DNA from 3 places in the Alteromonas sp. NFXS44 genome. Region 3 is predicted to be linked to each of the others. Evidence: predicted binding sites of a transcription regulator. Region 3 holds the regulator's gene; each other region holds the start of a gene.
The links. The regulator sigma-54, encoded in region 3, starts transcription at its own class of promoters, with help from an activator protein. The targets are predictions, from matches to a motif close to GTTGGCACGNNNNTNGNNT.
Positions count from the first base shown of each region.

Region 1: the regulator sigma-54 is predicted to act here: its motif matches at 3,307-3,325, upstream of J3369_RS19820 (BON domain-containing protein).
Region 2: the regulator sigma-54 is predicted to act here: its motif matches at 2,124-2,142, upstream of J3369_RS19040 (DUF4168 domain-containing protein).

Region 1 is NZ_JAGDEA010000012.1:612,619-619,347, forward strand. It holds gene J3369_RS19810 (hypothetical protein) at 1-204, opposite strand, end outside; gene J3369_RS19815 (ATP-binding protein) at 317-3,019, opposite strand; gene J3369_RS19820 (BON domain-containing protein) at 3,363-3,923, shown strand; gene J3369_RS19825 (siderophore-interacting protein) at 4,265-5,050, shown strand; gene J3369_RS19830 (hypothetical protein) at 5,063-5,491, opposite strand; gene J3369_RS19835 (hypothetical protein) at 5,600-6,049, opposite strand; gene J3369_RS19840 (CBS domain-containing protein) at 6,139-6,699, opposite strand.
Region 2 is NZ_JAGDEA010000012.1:428,133-434,861, reverse strand. It holds gene J3369_RS19060 (polyhydroxyalkanoate depolymerase) at 1-217, opposite strand, end outside; gene J3369_RS19055 (phasin family protein) at 325-672, opposite strand; gene J3369_RS19050 (phasin family protein) at 699-1,316, opposite strand; gene phaR (polyhydroxyalkanoate synthesis repressor PhaR) at 1,552-1,968, opposite strand; gene J3369_RS19040 (DUF4168 domain-containing protein) at 2,244-2,642, shown strand; gene J3369_RS19035 (PHA/PHB synthase family protein) at 2,710-4,485, opposite strand; gene J3369_RS19030 (DUF6489 family protein) at 4,501-4,740, opposite strand; gene mrcB (penicillin-binding protein 1B) at 4,906-6,729, shown strand, end outside.
Region 3 is NZ_JAGDEA010000002.1:360,037-366,765, reverse strand. It holds gene J3369_RS04820 (KpsF/GutQ family sugar-phosphate isomerase) at 1-970, shown strand, start outside; gene kdsC (3-deoxy-manno-octulosonate-8-phosphatase KdsC) at 970-1,524, shown strand; gene lptC (LPS export ABC transporter periplasmic protein LptC) at 1,521-2,084, shown strand; gene lptA (lipopolysaccharide transport periplasmic protein LptA) at 2,053-2,622, shown strand; gene lptB (LPS export ABC transporter ATP-binding protein) at 2,628-3,353, shown strand; gene J3369_RS04795 (RNA polymerase factor sigma-54) at 3,449-4,933, shown strand; gene hpf (ribosome hibernation promoting factor) at 4,966-5,253, shown strand; gene ptsN (PTS IIA-like nitrogen regulatory protein PtsN) at 5,262-5,705, shown strand; gene rapZ (RNase adapter RapZ) at 5,753-6,598, shown strand; gene J3369_RS04775 (HPr family phosphocarrier protein) at 6,598-6,729, shown strand, end outside.

The DNA of each region.
Region 1 (6,729 bases), on a different contig from region 3:
ACGATCAATTACAGGCTCCGGCTCTTCAGTGCTTTCATCTTGTTGAGCAGTGACAGGAGGTTGCGGCTCTTCCGCAGGCGTGTTTATAACTCTTGTTTGTGGAAGCCGGGCCGTGCTATTAGCCGGTTTATCAGGTTTTAAAAAGAAGACAACACCGGCAAGGATGACTAAAGCAAGTGTCAGTATTATTCCGTATTTTTTCACCAACCGGTTCCATGGCAGCAAACTGTTTAACACAGCTTACTGAATGACAGGAAAGGGATAAAGCAAAAACAGTTACAGCAAGACGGGCGGGCCGTTTTTGACCCGCCACCTTTTATTCACCTTCTGGTTTATACATTTCCAGTACGGTCAGCAGCTCTTCTGCATCCACGGGCTTAGAGACATAATTTGAAAATCCGGCTTTCAGCGCTTTAACTCTGTCCGCGGTGTAAGCATAAGCGGTAAGCGCAACGGCGTTGAACTCACTGATTTCCTTATGCTCACTGCCACGGATTTTAGTGATGTAACCAATACCATCCAGCTCCGGCATGCCAATATCAGACAACAGCAAATTAAACGCCAGTGGTGTTTCGTTGAGAATTCGCCACGCAACCAGGCCATTTTTTGCCAGTGTGACTTGTGCACCATGACTTTCAAGGAACAGACGCAGGAATTTTCTGGCGTCTTCTTCATCCTCAGCCACCAGAATTCGCAGTCCGCTGAGCCTGTCACTGTGCGCCGCACTGCCTTCTACTACATCAGTCGCTTGTGTTTTTGGCAGCGGGCTGGCAACCGGCGCGATCGGAATAGTGACATAAAACGTGGTCCCCATACCTTCACCGTCGCTGCTGACCCATATGTCACCACCGTGCATTTCTACGATGCTTTTCACTATGGACAAACCGAGGCCCAGGCCCTGCTTATTGTGAGAGGCTTTGCCCTGGTAGAACCGCTCGAAGACGTGCGCCTGCTGTTCCTCAGACAACCCTTTCCCCGTATCGCGGACGAAAAGCTTGTAATTGGAATGCTCTCTGGCACCGCTGATAGTGACACATCCCCCTTTAGGCGTGAATTTCAGGGCATTAGATAACAGATTATGCACCACCTGCTTTATCCGCACTTTATCAGCCAGAATGGTGGTGTGTTCGTCCTGATAATAGCCGCTCAGCTTAATATTTTTGGCTGCAAAACCGGCCTCAAACTGTTTCGCCACATCCTGTACCGCTTCACTCACTGAAACAGACTGGACACTCAGCTTCATCGTGCCGGATATAATCCGCGACATATCCAGAATATCGTTGATCAAGTCAGCCTGTGTACTGGATGCCCGCTTAACAACATTAAGGGCTTCCACCAGCCTTTCATGATTGGATGTATCCATCAGGGCTAAATCTGTCCAGCCCATTATTGAATTAAGCGGCGTGCGCAGCTCATGAGATATACTGGCCAGGAACTGGTCTTTGGCTTTATCCAGTTCTTCCAGTTTTGCTACCTGGCTGTCGAGTGAACTTTTCATACCCAGTGCATAAGGGATAAAGAGTTGCTCAAAGCTCTCAATAAGTAATGTGTCATCCGTCGACCAGTCTTTGGATTGGTCCACAACTGACTCAATATAGGTATCGAAAGAGTCTCTCGGAGTGAGTGACTTGTTCACATCAGACTCGCTGGCAGCTTTGCCCGCCCAGCGGATTGTGGTATCCACCGGTTCCCGAAACCACATGGTGTAATACCCGTGACGACTGGACACGGGAGAAATGAACAGGCCTCTGACCCCGTTTAATTTAAAGTTGGCAATGATGTCATCGCTGATACGGGTCAGTGCAGTGGTTTTGGAATCACCGTTGCTGTCTTTGGCATAACTGTGAAACAGGTGAGATACGGTTTCAAAGCTTGGCGTTCTGCCAATCAGGTAGTGTGAGTTGGGCGTCACAACAGCAACACCACATACCCGCATGGTATTTAATAGTGCCGCCTGCACGTCTTTAATGCCGTCAAGAGGGTTACTCTTATTTGTCAGCGCATTGATGATACGGTTAAGGTGCTGCTGACGGGTCTGGTACGAGTTTCGTTTCACCTCAATACTCTTGCCGTGCATTTGATAGGTAAATACCTGACTTAAGCTTTCACAAATTAACCGCCGGCGTTGCTCAACATATTTGGGTTCACGGTGGTGGCAGGCAATCATGCCCCATAACTTGTTTTCGTAGATAAGGGACACTGAAAACGAAGCGCGGATCCCCATATTGCGCATATACTGCAAGTGCACAGGCGACACGCCCCGAATCATGGATAGCGATAAATCCAGAGGGCTGCGTTCACTTTCACTCAGTGACGGGATCAGCTTAACGGGCGTCTCATCGGTATCATAGACACAGCGCACCATGTTTTTTACGTACAGAGCGCGAGCCTGAGAAGGAATGTCTGATGCGGGAAACTTCAGCCCCTTGAACGGCACTAAATCTTCATGGCTGTCCTCACCGATAACCTCACCGGCATAGTCTTTATCAAATTTGTAGACCGCGACCCGATCGAAGCCGATGAATTCTCTCATTGCCGATGCGATCTTGTCTGCCACCGCTTCAACCGTTGGTAAATCAAATAAGCTGGGCAGTAACGGCCGGATATCCGTATCTGTGGGCGTCCACTTAGATGATATACTGCCTGCAAGCACCGGTGACGGCTCTAACTCCACTACCAGCAGTTCACCGCTTGCGTAGATGACACTGTTTACCAGTTGATGCCATTCCCCGTCTTTGTAGATTTTATTTTTAAAGGTCCACTCATAACTGTGCCGCCGGTCTGTGTTTCTGGCCTGCTCATACAGGGAAGACAAGATTTCCTGACCGTTGTCCGGCATTTCCACAATGTCAGTAAAGCATGACTGACCCGGATAGACCGGAGCAGCGAGAATGTCAGATAAATTCTCACTGGTGACTTTCACCTGACAGGAAACGGGGTCAACCGCTAGCAGGTAACCGAAAGTCTGTACGGATTCAATAAGGTGAATCTGTTCATCTTCACATTTGTTTGTATTCATGGCGGCATCAGTGGCTGGTGATCGACTTGTCCATTATGCATACATTCAAGACGACTGGTCGACCACGGAAGTAAATTTCAACTAAAGTATAAAGCCGGTATAGAGTAATGACTCGTTTCCCCCTCTACCCATAGTCAGTTATCTAAGTTTGTGTATGAAAATATAGACACACTGGCAGGTAAAATTTTCCCACACGTACTCTCCTCTTTTTTATCACACTGGATTAAAAACCATAAAAAATCCTTTAAAAACAGCACAATGACATCACATTTAGTACAAAAGTATAATCTGGCACGCCACTGGCATTATTGTTTGCAACAGACAACGAACAGGAGAACAGAGTATGAAACGGATAATTCCCGCTTTGACAATGACAGTCATGACTGTGTTCCCAACGCCACTTCTTGCTGAAGGGATTTCAGCCTCGCCAACGCAATCTGCAACGGATGATGCAATTGCAGGCAAGGTAGAAGCGGCACTCTTGTTTAGTGGTCAATTCGATACGATGGATATTCGCACGGATGTGAGCAAGGGACAGGTTATTTTAACCGGCAAAGTTAACAGTGAAGTTAACAGGACTCTCGCACAGGAAGTTGCGGCGTCACTGGATGGCGTAGTATCAGTTGAAAACAAGTTGGATGTTGTAAAGCCTGCATTACTGGAGGGTGATCTTGTCACCTTGCTCCATGGAGTCAGGGATGCGCAAATGGTGTCGTTGATACGCACACAACTTTTGCTGGAATCCGGACTGTCAGGCGACGACATTGATGTCCAAGCTTTACGAGGGATTGTAACCCTTACCGGCAAGGTTGAATCGCTCACAGAGCGCGATTTGATCATAGCCATTGCAAAGAACACTGATGACGTTGTTGACGTTAAAAGTGAACTGTCTGTTGACAGTTAATCTCCCCTCCAGGCCTTTCCCGGCCTAACCAAAACCTCTGATTTTCTCCCGCCATTTGGCGGGAGCTTTTTTTGGTATCGGGAATACTACGCAGATATAGTTTTTCATGTCGAAAAACGCGTTAGCCAGTTCTATATTTAAAATCACAAAACAACAGAGTGCTTTCATTGTTTTGTTTCCATGTGTATTCCTAAATGTCTTTTGCCGGAACCTTCGTGTTCCGGCTTTTTTTTCATTCTATTTTATCGGTTGTACAGATACCCACCATTCGTAACAATGCGTTGTCTTTAAGAATTGTTCTCATTTAAAATGGTGGTGAATTAATAGAAGAGAAAATAAGTATGGAAAAAAGACAGCCAAGACAACCCGCCTGTCTCACAGTAAAAGACAATATTGCAATTACTCCTCATATGCGTCGTATCACCGTGACCGGCGATGCTCTGAAAGCTTATCCCGATATCGATACAACGGCATACGTTAAGTTACTTTTTGATTTTGATGGTAATCCCTTGTCAGTGCCACCGGCATCCTTACAAGATGCGCAGCTTCGCACGTATACCATCCGTCAACTGGATCGCAGCAACGGCACCATGGATATCGACATGGCGCTGCATGGTGAAGGTGTGGCAAGCGGCCCGGCTTCACACTGGGCAAAAAGTGCAGCACCCGGTGATCAAATCTGTGTGGGCGGACCGGGCAGCTCCAAAGGTCTGGCAGACAGCTTTGACTGGGTATTATTTGCTGGCGATATGACATCCCTCCCGGCCATTTCTACCTATCTGGAAAAACTGGGGCCGCAAACACAGGGCTATGCCGTCATCAAGGTTACCACCGCAGATGATATCCAGCCTCTGGAGAAACCTGCCGGCGTAAACGTAATTTGGGTAACCGGTGCAAACAGTCTTGCAGATGAAGTGGCAGCACTAAGCTGGCTTTCGGGTACACCGGCAGCCTGGGTAGCCTGTGAGTTCTCAGATATGCGGGCACTGCGCCAGTTGCTGGCAAAAGAAAGACGCATCCCCCACGACCAGCTGTATATCAGCAGTTACTGGCGTGAAGGCCGGTCTGAAGACCAGCATAAGGTGGATAAGCGCAAAGATATGGAAGAATACGAAGCCAGCGCTTAAGCAACCGTCAGGCTAACGATGATACTGTTCTTCCTCTGTATCGTTAGCCGCATGAATATGCCCTTTAATATCGACGAAGGGCATAGCATCTCCTGCACGCATATCCTCAAGATAATCTGTGAGATATAAAATCCCCGCCAGGTTGTGACACACCGTTACCGGTACAGCATTCAAATGAAAGTTAAAGCGGTTCAGCCACTCAGAAATCAACCGGCTGTCGCCATCTGACAACGCAAACAGTAAATGGTACAGACGTATTAAAGCGACCTGAACTTCACACTCCTGCGACGTTTCCTCAAACCCCACATACAAACTCTGATCCAGAGCCACTTCTGAAATACCCAGTAAATTCGCGGCTTCCAGACGTGTCATGCCCATAGATTCATAAGCCATTACATAGGCTTTCATCACTACTGCCGGTGACGTTCCCATTGCATGCATACCCGACACTCCTCATTTTTCACTGATATTAAACAGTGACTTGCGAGAAACGTTCCAGTTTATGGATTTTTTACTGTAAAGGGGGCTTTTAAAAGAAAAGAGAGAGGATTACAGCACAGAAGCGGGAAGATGAGCACAGAATGCCTGTTCTGATTGCGCTGACGTTGAAAAGCCCGCTTCTTCAAGCCAGGCCTTTGCTTCAGAATACGTTGTGAAAAAATCGTACTCAACGTCAAGGCTGTCATACATTCTGGTGAGCTGCATGCGCGCGGTAACGCTCACTGAGGATTCAGCGGTTACGATAGCCACTTTCTTCAAACCTAACGGCACAACCGCAGCTATCCGCACGCCAAGTACGCGCTCAGCATCGGGAATAAGCAGGCTTTCGCCACGCAGTATCACAATATCAGACCATGTGTCTGCTTTTAACAGCTGACGTTCAATCCGGTAAGCTTCACCAAATGCCACCACGCATTCAGCATTCCAGGGCCCGTATGCCTGAGTCAGCATGATGTTGCCTGATAATGCTATATCGAATTCGCCGTGAACAAACTTCATAATTTTTACTGAGGGTGATGAAAACGGCGGAATTATACCAGAAAACCGGTGGCACAGTAATCTGTGCCAGCCGGTTTATCCGGTCCGTGTCAGGCTGCAATGACGCTGGAAAGCGCCGAGAATGACGGTTGTGCTTGTATATCAAGGGGAAGACGTAACTCTCTGGCAATATCACTCACACTTATAATGCCACGAATCACGTGTTCCTTGCGGTCAATCACCAGACAATGCTGCTGGCCATTGTCTTTCAGTGTTTCGATAATATCTTCCACTGTCGCCTGCTGGATCTGTTCGTAATCGAATGACTGCAAGGCTGACTTCGGCTGCATAAAGTCCGCCGCGATAAGATCGCTGCGGGACGTGCCCAGGGCAACTTTCTGCATAATACGCTGCTCAGTAAGGTCAGCCAGTGTCACGATACCCGCGAACTGGTCGTTCTTATCCAACACAATTTTCATTTTCACATGGGACTGTTTCATCAGATGCTCCAGTTCCGTCGCTTTGGCATCGTAATCGATTACCAGCGGAACGTGCTCTTTGAAATCAGTAAAAACAGTACTCGCAGGTGATTGCAGGGTCAATCGGTTTTGCGCTGCTGGCCAGGCGAGTTTATCGACATTTTCGGTTTTGAATAAGGGTAATACGTGCATGATAATTTCCTTTGTTTATTTGATCATGGA
Region 2 (6,729 bases), on a different contig from region 3:
GTTTATCGTCGATTTTGATTTCGTCGATATTAAATCCCAGCTTCTCGTAGCGTTGTGTCAGCCGCATGGCAGTTTCCAGCGAAGCGCGGGTTATGCGGCCGGGTAAGGTATGTGCGAAAAGATTGGAAGGATGGTTCGCAATATCATTAAGCAGACTGAAACCCTCGTGCATAATGTATGCGCCGCGCGTCAAATAATCGTAAGCCTGATAATTCATTACGTCTCTCCTCAAATACTGGCTGGGGCTAAGACCTTTTGGGGGATGAAAAGGTTCACTTGATGTGGGGTAACCTGAGCGGCCTCTGAAGGCCGCTCAGGAGGGACTTATGCTTTTGCTGCGCTTTGGAATTTCGCAGTCATTTCGTCGCTTAAACCTTTGAACATCTCGCCAGCTTTCTGCTGTGCATCAGAAATTACTGCATATGAGCTTTTCGCTGCATCAGTAACAGTTTCCTGAATAGTTTCAACATATGCCTTGTTCATTTCAGCCAGACCAGACAGATCTTTCTGCTGAGAAGCTTTTTCAAAATAAGACATATTTTCAGATAACAGAGAAGAATACAGGGCGTTCTGTTTTTCTGCCAGATCCTGCATTGTACTCATGTTCAATGTCGCAAGGTCAGTCATCGGCTTCATTGCGCTTTTCATTTGCTCGTTCATTTGCTCAAACATTACTTGTCTCCAGTTTCCGGGGTAAGTTAGCTAGTTGATTTAGTCGTTGTCGCAGTCTTTTTAGCAGTCGTGCGACGGGTACGTGTTGCTGGTTTCTTTGCTGCTGCAGCAGGTTTTGCCTCAGCAGTCGCTTCCTTTGCTTCTTCAGCAACGGCTTTTGTCTCTTCAGCGGCCTTTTCAACAGTTTCCTTTGTTTCTTCAGCCATTTTCTCTGCTGCCTTTACCGGCGCTTTCGCGGCTTCAGGCGCAGCTTTTTTCGGTGCGGCAGCTTTCGTGGTTTTCTTCACGGCTGCTGTCGCTTTTTCAACTGTTTCTTTGGTTTCTTCAGTCGCGGTGGCCAGACTGGCCGCCATCACTTCGGTCATCTCTTCACGCATGGCGTTAAGGGTGGAGTAGGTGTCTTTTGAGGCGCTGGTCATGCGTTCACGCACTGACTCAGCCAGTTCAGAATTCGCTGTCATTACACCTTTAAACTCTGTTTGTTTCGTTACCGCTTCAATGTAACGAACACTGTCGCTCAGCAAACCCGTAAATAACGTAGTTTGGTGTTGAGACAGACTTTCCAGCGTTTTTGTATTCACAGCAAACAGCGTATGTACCGGTTTAGTGGTACTTTTCAGCTGTTCTGAAAACTTGCCAAACATACTCTTCTCCCGACCAGTTGATGAAGTCCTTCTGCTGCGTTGCAGCAAGATTTGATTAGATATTAACCAGGGCATTTGAAGAGATCAACAAAAATGTTGCGGTGCAGCAAGAATGTTTAGACGATTATTTAATAAGCAAATAGCTTTTTATGCTGCTCTGCAGCATTGAAGAGGAAATGTGGCAGGTCTGTCTGTTCTGGGGCAGGAGAATTGCTCCCCTGCCAGTATGTGATACTTACTTCTGGTTCTTCTTCCAGGCATCCATATTCTGTTCGATGATTTTGTTAAACATCCCGAAGGGCGTGTTATCCATCATATTTTTCATCATTCCCTGCACCTGATCCTGTTGCTCTATGAAGGTAACAAGAGATTGTTCAAGGTACTGTCGCAGAAAGTCCTGCATGTCAGTGTCGTAATAACGGATTAGTTGTTTGAGTAACGAATTTGTCAACAGTGACTGATTTTCGTTGGCTTCGGATTCACTGATGATTTGCAGCAATAATGACTTGGTAATGTCATCTTCGCTTTTGGAGTCAATCACCTTAAATTCCTGACGTTCATTGATTAACGCCTTTATATAATCGAGGTTAACGTACTGACTCTGAGATGTGTCGTACAATCTGCGATTAGGATATTTTTTAATGATGATCATAATGTTACCTCCGGCGATGCTGAAATGAGAGTAACGCACAAAATACCGCTGCGGCAACCTAAAAGGTGTGAAAATAAGCGACACTCTGACTACCTTTTTCACTGATAAGAAAATCTGATTTTTGTTAACTTACTGAAATTATTGATTAAATCGTGATTGGCATAGTTATCGCTGTATGACTGTTGAGAGCCTGAATAGCCGGATTATCTTTCTTTTAATCACATTCATTTGAAGATAACGCATTTCAGGCAATTCAAATGAAACCGGAGATTATTATGACTAAACTTGTCAAATCACTTGTGATGAGCCTCGCTGTTGCTTGCACGTTAAATTTCGCTGCACAGGCTGCTCAGGAAACCAAAGAGGCTGCCCCGTCAAGTGCGCCGATGACACAGTCGCAGGATTTCGATGATGTAACTCTTGAGAAATTTACTGTCGCGATGAATGCGGTCAGTGATGTTGCAGATAAATATCAGTCTGAACTGAAAGGTGATGAAACACCTGAGAAGATGCAGCAAATTCAGCAGGCTGCACAAACTGAAATGGTAACAGAAATTGAAAAAACCGGTCTTGAGGTGCAAACCTACACGACCATTGCACAACTGGTACAAACGGATGAAAAACTAAGATCCCGCGTACTGGACATCGCTAAAACACAAAATAGCGAATCGTAATACTGAATCCTCATGTAGACAGAAGCAAAGCGGGGCGTTGAACGCCCCCTTTTTTTTGTCTGCCGGTTTATCCCAGCTGTTTTTTCACGTAACTGCCCGGAGCTGCTTCGATGGCCGGATATTTTTCATTTTCACCGGGCTGCGGGGCATTCACTTTCGTTTTCCGGTGACTTTGCAACCATGCATGCCAGTCTGGCCACCATGAGCCTTCCTGCTTCACAGCACCATCAAACCATTCGCTGGCACTTGCCGGCAGATTGTCATTAATCCAGTGCGGATATTTCCCCGGATCAGGCGGGTTAATTACCCCTGCAAGGTGTCCCGACCCGGCGAGTACAAAGCGTGTATCGCCGGATACCAGTTGCGTACCTTTGTAGGCGCCCTGCCACAGCACAATGTGGTCTGCCAGAGTAGTCAGGAAATACACCGGCACATCAATATTTCCAAGGTCGACAGGAATGCCGTCTATTTCTACCGCCCCCGGCACTTTCAGTTTATCTTTCCAGTACATGGTGCGGATGTATTGCTTAAAACAGGCCGCGGTGATGTTGGTGGCGTCGCTGTTCCAGAATAAAATATCAAACGCAGCAGGGTCTTTGCCCTTGAGGTAGTTATTAATAAAATACGACCAGAAAAGGTTATTTTCCCGCAGCAAACTAAAGCTCAGGCCCAGAATGCGGCCGTCGTAAATACCTTTGATGTCTGCGTTCTGCTCCATTACAGGTAATGCATCTTCGGTAAGGTAATTACCGATTTCGCCGGGTTCACTGAAGTCCAGCAAGGTGGTCAGTAAAGTGAGTGACTCAATGCGGGTGTCTTTTTTCGCACGCAGATAAGCCGTTGCTGCGCTCAGCAATGTGCCGCCCACACAAAAGCCCACCATATTCACTTTCTTCTTACCGGTGATATCACAAACTACACCTAGGGCTTCCACCGGACCTTTCTTCATGTAATCGAAGAAATCCTGATCCGCCAGTTTTGCATCCGGGTTGACCCAGGAAATCATAAACACCGAAAAACCGGCATCAAGCAGGCCTTTTACCACGGACTTACGTTCGTCGAGGTCAAGAATGTAGTATTTGTTTATGAAAGGAGGCACAAACAGTATTGGCGTCGAAAAGGTTTTCTCATGCTTCGGCGTGTAATGAATTAATTGCATCAAATCATTCTGATAAACGATCTGCCCTTCGGTGGTAGCCAGGTTGATACCTAACTCGAAGGCATCCATATCGGTCTGTGTGATTTTGAACGCTTCAAGAGGACTCTTTTCCAGATCCCGCATGAAATTCTCAATGCCTTTCACCATGTTCTGGCCTTTGGTTTTCAGAATTTCTTCGCACACTTCCGGGTTTGACAGTAAGTAATTGGTCGGTGATACCGAGTTGATATATTGACGGGTGTAGAATTTTACCTGTTCTTCCGACTTGGGATCTTTGAAATGCATGGATGAAATCATGCCCTGCAACATCTTGGAATTAATCAGGTAAGCCTGCTTCATGTAGCTGAATATGGGATTGTCCTGCCAGTCTGTATGAGAAAAACGACGGTCGCCTTTTTCTTCCTGCATAACAGGATGGGCATTCTCTCCCAACATGGCCTTAGTCGCCTGCTGCCACAATTCAGTTTGTTGACGCATGAAATCCATTTGCGTCTGGATAAGCTTTGCCGAATCTACCTCTACCGTGTCATTTGACAGCAGCGAACCTAACTTTTCCGGGTCGAACATAGCGGATGTCTCCTCACTGCTATTTTTCTTCGTCAGAATGTTATGAACCATGGCGTTAAACTGCTGTGCGTATTGATTCAATGTGTCCAGAATATGATCTTTGTCCTGCTCGTGCACAAAAAACCTCCGTGCTTATTTTTTGCTGGTTCCTGTGGTTGCCATGCTTTCCAGCATCTTTTGATAAAATGAGAATGCTTGCTGACTGCCGTCCAGGTAGGGCTTCAGCATGGACATCATGGCTTCCTGATTTCCGCTTTTGATTTGCTCGCTGAGTTGTGAGATGGTGGCCTCATGAAGTTTGCTCATATCCGGCCATCCCATGAGTTCTCTTGCTTCCTTGGGTGAAAGGTCGATATCGATGGAAATTTTCATGTTTCACTCCTTTCTGGCGCCTTCCGGGCCATCCGGATTGATTGTTCTGGCGTAATCATAAGATTACTGCAAGATGACAATGATTTGCACGGTTAGTTTCAGGCTGGAAATTCAGCCGCGAAAACCGCAAAATCCCCTTTGACGTTTTCTATATTGGCATGATAAGTGGCTAAAAAACAGACGAAAGTTAATAAACCAAAGAAAATTGGCAGCAAGCCCCGCCGTCGCTGGCCCGGGCTGTTGTTCAAGTTATGTATTGTCGGGTTCGTGGTGCTGGCAGGGTACATGGTGTATCTGGATGCCCAGATTAAGCACACCTTTACAGGCAATAAATGGGAAGTCCCGGCGCAAATATTTGCCCGGCCGCTGGTGTTATCTGAAGCGCTGGAAATCACGCCAAAAGAAGTGTTGGATGAACTGAAACTGCTTGGTTACCGGAAGGTCACCAATCCCGATAGTAGCGGAGAATATCGTTATACCGGCAATAAGCTGGTGGTTCAGCGACGGGCTTTCAGTTTTCCTGACGGCGATGAGCCTTTGCGTCAGATCACCATTACCTGGCAGGGCAGCCGCATCAGCAGTATCCGCGATGACAGTGCCGGTATTTCACTGCCGAAAATTCGTCTGGAGCCCTGGCTTGTCACGCGGATGGTAAGTGGCAGCCGCGAAGACCGTATGCTGGTGAAGCTGAATGAAATTCCGCCTTTATTGCCGAAAGCCCTGATCCTTGTCGAAGATAAAGATTTCTACAAGCACCACGGGGTCGCACCACTTTCTATTCTCCGCGCACTGGTTGCCAACATTCAGGCAGGGAGAACCGTTCAGGGTGGCAGTACTTTAACGCAGCAGCTGGTGAAAAACCTGTACCTCACCAGGGAAAAAGCGCTGACGCGGAAGATAAAAGAAGCATTGATGGCACTCATCATCGATGCCCGTTACAGCAAAGATGAAATTTTACAGGCCTATCTGAACGAAGTTTTTCTGGGTCAGAACGGTGACATGGCTGTGCACGGGTTTGGCCTTGCCAGTTATTTCTATTTCGACCGGCCGGCCAATGAACTCAGCGTACCTGAAATCGCCACGCTGGTGGCCATGATAAAAGGGCCATCCTATTACAATCCGAGACGCTACGAGGAACGGGTTATTGAGCGGCGTAATCTGGTGTTGCGCATTTTATTTGAAGCCAACGAACTCGACCGTAAGCAATACGAATTTGCTATTAACTCTCCTGTAGGTCTGGCGTCCGGCGCGAGCTTAGCCAGCGGGAAACATCCTGCTTTTATGGATAAAGTGCGCCGTGAACTGAACACCATTCTTGCCGATCCTTCCCTGCGTGACTCCGGGGTGAAGGTATTTACCACGCTGGATATATACGCCCAGCGCAGGGCTGAAAAAGCGGTTGAAAACACACTGAAAGGTTTGCAGTCAGATCGCAAAGCTGAGTTACAGGCCGCGATGATTGTGACGGATATCGCCAGTGGTGAAATTCGTGCCATTGTGGGCAGTAAAGATACCAGCTTCAAAGGGTTTAACCGTGCGCTGGATGCCAAACGTCAGGTGGGATCACTCATTAAGCCGGCAGTGTATCTCACTGCTCTTGAAGACCCGGTGATGTTTAATCTGGCCACGCCGTTACAGGACGAACCCATTACACTGGAAAACGGTAGCGGACAAACCTGGTCACCCCTGAATGCGGATAAGAAATTCCGTGGACAAGTATCTCTGATTGAAGGTCTGACAGAATCGTTAAATGTGCCTACGGTAAATCTCGGTATGCAAGTGGGGCTCGACAATGTGGCAGAAACCATTCACCGGCTGGGAGTAGAGAGTGACTTCCGCGAGGTGCCGGCTATGACACTCGGAGCCATGTCGTTATCGCCGCTGGAAACTAACCAGATGTATCAGACCATTTCGAACAATGGCCGTTATATTCCGCTGCATACTGTGACATCGGTTGTTTCTTCGAATAACCGGCTGGTATGGCAGAAT
Region 3 (6,729 bases):
GAGTAATTCACCGTATATCGCGTCAGCCAGACGGGTCATAGAAATTGAAACCAGCGCAGTAAGTGCACTGGCATCCCGGCTGGACAGTAAATTTGAGCAAGCCTGCACCTTGTTGTCTGAATGCAAAGGCAAAGTAGTCGTGTGCGGCATGGGGAAATCAGGCCACATCGGGCGTAAAATTGCTGCGACTCTTGCCAGTACAGGCACACCGGCCTTTTTCATGCACCCGGGCGAAGCCAATCATGGCGATCTCGGTATGCTCAGTCAGACAGACATATTGCTGGCCATTTCAAATTCCGGAGAAACCGGCGAACTGGTGAATCTGCTTCCCGTGGTCAAGCGGCTGTCTGTGCCTGTCATCGCAATGACGAACAGCGAATCAAGCACCCTTGGCCAGCATGCAGATGTGGTACTCAATATCAGTGTGGAAAAAGAAGCCTGTTCGCTGGGGCTTGCACCGACCTCAAGTACTACGGCAACGCTGGTAATGGGTGACGCGCTGGCTATTGCACTTCTGGATGCTAAAGGATTCACCTCAGATGATTTCGCCCTCTCTCACCCGGGCGGCAGTCTGGGCCGGAAACTGTTACTCAAAGTGGGCGATATCATGTTGACCGGCGACGCTCTTCCCCTTGTATCGTCCGGGGCAACCATTTCACAGGCTTTGCTGGAAATATCTTCTAAGGGTCTGGGAATGACAGGTATTACAGATAACAGCGGCAAACTCAGCGGTATTTTTACCGACGGCGATCTGAGACGAATCCTGGACGCCAGAACCGACATTCATACCACTCCGGTAGCCAATGTTATGACCCGCGGCGGTAAAACTACCCGCTCCGGTACTCTGGCAGTGGAAGCGTTAAATTTAATGGAAAAACACAAGATCAGTGCGCTGATGGTGGTGGATGAAGATGATCACCCCGTGGGCGCTTTCAACATGCATATGTTGCTTAAAGCAGGAGTTCTCTGATGGGACATGAAGTCACTTTTTACGGCGTGATCAGTGAAGAGCGGTTTGAAAAACTCAAAGGGCTGAAACTGCTCGTTTGTGATATCGACGGCGTATTTTCTGACGGCAGAATTTATCTTGGCAACAATGGTGAAGAGTTAAAAGCCTTTCACACCCGCGATGGCTATGGCGTTAAGGCATTAATTAACAGTGGTTTGGACGTTGCTGTCATTACCGGCCGCGACTCGGCCATTGTAAAGAATCGCATGATCGCCCTGAATGTGAAGCACATTATTCAGGGTCAGGAAGATAAAGCCACTGCTATGGCGGAGTTGTGCGAAAAGTTGAACCTGGCGCCATCAGAGGTCGCTGCCATCGGTGATGATATGCCGGATCTTGGCATGTACCGGTTTGCCGAAACAAAGATTGCGGTGAAAGATGCCCATCCGGCCGTCACCCGTGAAGCGAACTGGATCACCACAAAAAATGGTGGATTCGGGGCAGTACGGGAAGTCTGCGATGTGATATTACAAGCGCTCGGCACGCTGGACACCATACACGGAGCCAGTATATGAACCGTTTAGGGATCAGTATTTCTGCGCTGTTTGTTATGGCGCTGCTGATGTACCTTCCGGTCTGGATGGCAGAAGAGCAGGCTCCGGCGAAAAAAGCCGGTGCAGACGCCTTACGCCCTGCCTATAAAGCAAAGAATTTGACAACCACACTGTATAACGAAGAAGGCAAACTCAACCACGAAGTCTTTGCCGCCTCTATGGAGCATTACGACCAACTAGGCTTTGTGTTATTCGACCAACCCAAATACACTGTCTATGTGAATGATGACGAGGCCCCATGGCAAGTCACCGCTGATGAAGGCACACTCTACAACGATGATCTGATCCAGCTGGAAGACAATGTGCTGATAAAAAGCCTGAATCCTGAAGAGTTTATCCAGACCATTACAACCAATTTTATTAAGGTAAATCTGGATGACAAAACCATGACTTCAGATCAGCCGGTAGATATACGCGGTGTACAGACCATCATTAAAAGTAACGGTTTCAATGCAAACCTGCGTACCCAACAATATGAGTTAATTGATCATGTGCAGACAATTTATTCCCCGGGCAGTTAGCCTTTTCGCAGCAATAGCGCTGCTTGCTGCTGCCGGTGAGGCAATGGCCGGCTCCGGTGATTTTGAAAAGCCGATTACCGTGGATGCCAAGTCACAGTTTATCGACGGTAAAAAGAAGAAATCGGTTTTTAAAGACGATGTGAAGATAACCCAGGGTTCTCTCATTATTGCCGCAGATGAAGTGGAAGCCATCGCCAGTGATGGTGAAGGGAAAGAGATTTTTATCGCCCGCGGAAAACCAGCCAGTTATTCTCAAACGCTGGATGACGGGGCCAAAGTAAAAGCCAGTGCAAATGAAATTCGCTACGAAGTAGCTAAACAACTTATTTCCTTGCAAGGTGATGCAAAAATCCAGCAAGATACCAGCATGGTCCAGGGAGATAGCATCACCTATGACATGTCAAAAGAGCAACTTCTGGCAACCGGCGGAGAAAGTAACAGCAACGGCCGTGTAACCACGGTTTTCCGTCCTGACACAGTTAAAGAGCTGAAGGAAGACAACAAGTCTTCAGACAGAAACGAAAACGAGGGTAACTAAGTTACATGGCAACCCTGAGTGCGACTCACCTGGCAAAGTCGTATAAATCACGCCAGGTCGTCCGTGACGTTAGTTTATCGGTTTCTACCGGACAGATAGTAGGTCTGCTGGGTCCTAACGGCGCAGGTAAAACCACAACGTTTTACATGATTGTGGGTCTTGTGCCGCTCGATAAAGGCAAGATCCTCATTGATGAGCAGGAGCTGACGCACCAGCCAATGCATGAGCGTGCCCGCCGGGGAATTGGTTATTTACCCCAGGAGGCATCCATTTTCCGAAAGCTGACCGTACATGAAAACATCATGGCGATATTGCAGACGCGTAAAGACTTAAAAAATCATCAACGTGAACAGGAAGCGGATGCACTACTTGATGAATTTAATATTAACCATATACGTAATAGTACAGGTATGAGTTTGTCGGGTGGCGAACGCCGCCGGGTTGAAATTGCCCGCGCACTGGCAGCCAATCCGCAATTTATTTTGCTCGATGAACCCTTCGCCGGAGTTGACCCGATTTCGGTTAATGATATAAAGAAGATCATTCAGCACTTACGGGACAGAGGTATCGGTATCCTCATCACCGACCACAATGTCAGGGAAACCCTTGATGTGTGTGAAGAGGCCTATATCGTCAGTCATGGAGAACTGATTGCTCAGGGCACCGCAGAACAGGTATTAAGTAATCAAAAAGTTCGTGATGTATACCTTGGTGAGCAATTCAGGCTATAGTTAAGATATCGGGATGAGCATTTAACGGAGATTTCGCCACCGGCACTCACACCGCTACAACCGGATGTCCTTTTTAGAGTTTATATAAGACGTAGATGAAACCATCTTTACAGTTAAAATTTAGCCAACAACTGACAATGACGCCTCAGCTTCAGCAGGCGATCAAGCTATTGCAGTTGTCTACGCTGGACTTACAACAAGAAATTCAGGAAGCCCTCGATTCTAATCCTTTGCTGGAAGTCGACGACAGCTCCGACAACGATGTAATTGAGAAAAATAACATCGATAATGATGACAGCATGCAGGAGTCTGCATCAGCATCATCTTCTGACAGCATGGATACCGGTGAAGCACTGGAAAAGAATGATTTACCGGACGAGTTGCCCATCGACAGTACCTGGGATGAGTACATTTCTGCGTCTTCAGCCCCCGCGCCCGGCCCTTCCGGTAGCGATGACGAACAAATCTTTCAGGGTGAAACCACCGAAAATATTCAGGACCATCTGCTGTGGCAAATGCGTCTGACACCTTTTTCTGACATAGACCGCGCCATCGCACTGGCGATTATTGACTCCATTGATGAGTCCGGTTATCTCACGGTTACCGTTGACGACATTCTGCAAAGCGTAAACAGTGACGATATGGAAGAGCCCGTTGAAGAAGATGAGGTTGAGTGCGTACTCAAACGTATTCAGCTCTTTGATCCTCTCGGTTCCGGCTCCCGCACACCGCAGGAATGCTTGCTGGTGCAACTGGCGCAATTTGCACCGGAAACACCGTGGCTGGAAGAAGCGAAACTGCTGCTCAGAGAGCATTCCGATCTGTTAGGCAGCAAAGATTACCGTACATTAATGCGTAAAACCCGCCTGAAAGAAGATCAATTACGGGAAGCGATGCGTTTGCTGCAAACGCTGAATCCCCGTCCGGGCAGTGCATTAATTACGAAAGAGCCCGAATATGTCATTCCGGATGTATCGGTTGCTAAGAAAAATGGCCGTTGGGTAGTAGAATTAAACCCCGACAGCTTGCCTAAGCTCAGTGTTAATCAGCAGTACGCTGCAATGAGCCGTAAAGCACGAAACAGCAGTGATTCACAATTTATCCGCTCTCACATGCAGGAAGCCAAATGGTTTATTAAGAGCCTTGAGAGCCGGAACGATACACTGCTGAAAGTAGCAAATTGTATTGTTCAGCAACAAATGGGCTTTTTTGAGCATGGCCCTGAAATGATGAAACCAATGGTGCTGAATGATGTCGCAGAAATGGTAGATATGCACGAATCTACTATTTCCAGGGTAACAACGCAGAAGTACATGCACACGCCCCGTGGTATTTTCGAGTTGAAGTATTTCTTCTCCAGCCACGTTGCCACTGAATCAGGTGGTGAGTGTTCATCTACAGCGATTCGCGCCCTGATTAAGAAGCTGGTTGCCGCTGAAAATCCAGGCAAGCCGCTGAGTGACAGCAAGATTGCTTCGTTGTTGGCCGATCAAGGCATTATGGTTGCCCGGCGAACAATAGCAAAGTACCGGGAATCCTTATCGATCCCGCCGTCTAACCAACGCAAAAGCCTTATCTAACTTAAGGCTGCTCAAAATAAGGAAGACGAAATATGCAAATCAACCTTTCTGGTCATCACATTGAGATCACTGATTCTTTGCGTAATTATGTCGATACTAAGTTCAGCAAACTGGAACGTCATTTTGACCACATATCAAATGTGCACGTTATTTTAAATGTTGAAAAGCTTAGCCAAAAAGCAGAAGCAACGGTTCATCTTAGCGGCGCGGAAGTCTTCGCCTCTTCCGAAAATCAGGACATGTACGCTGCCATTGACAGCATGGTCGATAAGCTCGACAGGCAGGTCCTGAAACACAAGGAAAAGCTTAAAAAGCATTAATTGAATTCATGGATATACAAGCCATAGTCAGCCTGGACCGCACCGAGTGTGCGGTCCAGTGCAATAGCAAAAAACGCATTCTCGAAATCATCAGCGGGATTGCAGCTAAAAATAACCCCGATGTTGATGAAGCCACCGTGTTAAGTAGCCTGCTGGCCCGTGAGCGAATGGGCAGCACAGGTATAGGTAACGGCATTGCCCTCCCCCACGGCCGTCTGGCCGGACTGGAAAAAGTCATTGCCATTGTGGTTACCAGCACGCCCGCCATCGATTTTGATGCTATCGATAATAAACCTGTGGATATTTTCTTTACTTTGCTTGTCCCTCAAGAACAAACCGAAGGACATTTACAAACTCTGGCCATGGTTGCCGGTAAACTCAGTGATAAAGAAACCATAAAAACTATCCGCAAAGCTCAGACAAGTGATGATATTATTCGCGCATTACAGTAACTTAGTGTAATACGCACCGACAACATGTGACTTCAGGAGAAACGGGCGTGAAGTTAATCATCATCAGCGGACGTTCAGGTTCAGGAAAATCAGTAGCACTTCGTGCCCTAGAGGATCTGGGGTATTACTGCGTCGATAATATTCCGGTTAATCTTTTACCAGCCCTGACACACACTGTCGCCGATGAATACGAGCAGGTGGCTGTGAGTATTGATGTCAGGAACTTGCCTAAAGAGCCTTCTGAGCTGGTTGAAATTCTCGACTACCTGCCTCAGTCATGGACTGTCACCATCGTATATATTGACGCAAGTGACGATATGCTGGTGCGCAGGTTCAGTGAAACCCGCCGGTTACACCCGCTGGCTAAACTGAATAAGTCATTGTCTGATGCCATTCAGACAGAACGGGAATTACTGGCCCCCGTAGCAGAAAGAGCGGATTTGAATATTGATACCGACTCTCTGAGCATTCACCAGCTGGCAGAATTAATTCGCGAGCGGATCCTCGGTAAGAAAAGCTCACGACTTGTTCTGGTATTTGAATCATTCGGCTTTAAACATGGTATTCCCAAAGATGCAGACTATGTGTTTGACGCCCGTTTTCTGCCAAACCCTCACTGGGAGCCGGATTTAAAACACCTGACAGGCCTGGATACACCGGTTCAGGTTTTCCTCAGTTCCCAACCTATAGTGACCAAATTTATCTGGCAGATTCAGAACCTCATCACGACCTGGCTGCCACATCTTGAACGGAACAACCGCAGTTACGTGACAGTCGCTATCGGATGTACAGGCGGACAGCACCGTTCAGTTTATGTAGCGGAATCACTGGCGAAAAATTTCCGGGAATCTCATCCTGATGTCCAGCTCCGCCACAGGGAGCAAAGTAAATAATGCGTATAGAGAAATCTCTGACTATTGTTAATAAACTGGGGCTGCATGCCAGAGCTGCAACGCAGTTGGTGCAACTGGCGAATCAGTTCGATGCCGAAGTTCTTTTACAAAAAGGCGATAAGCAGGCGAAT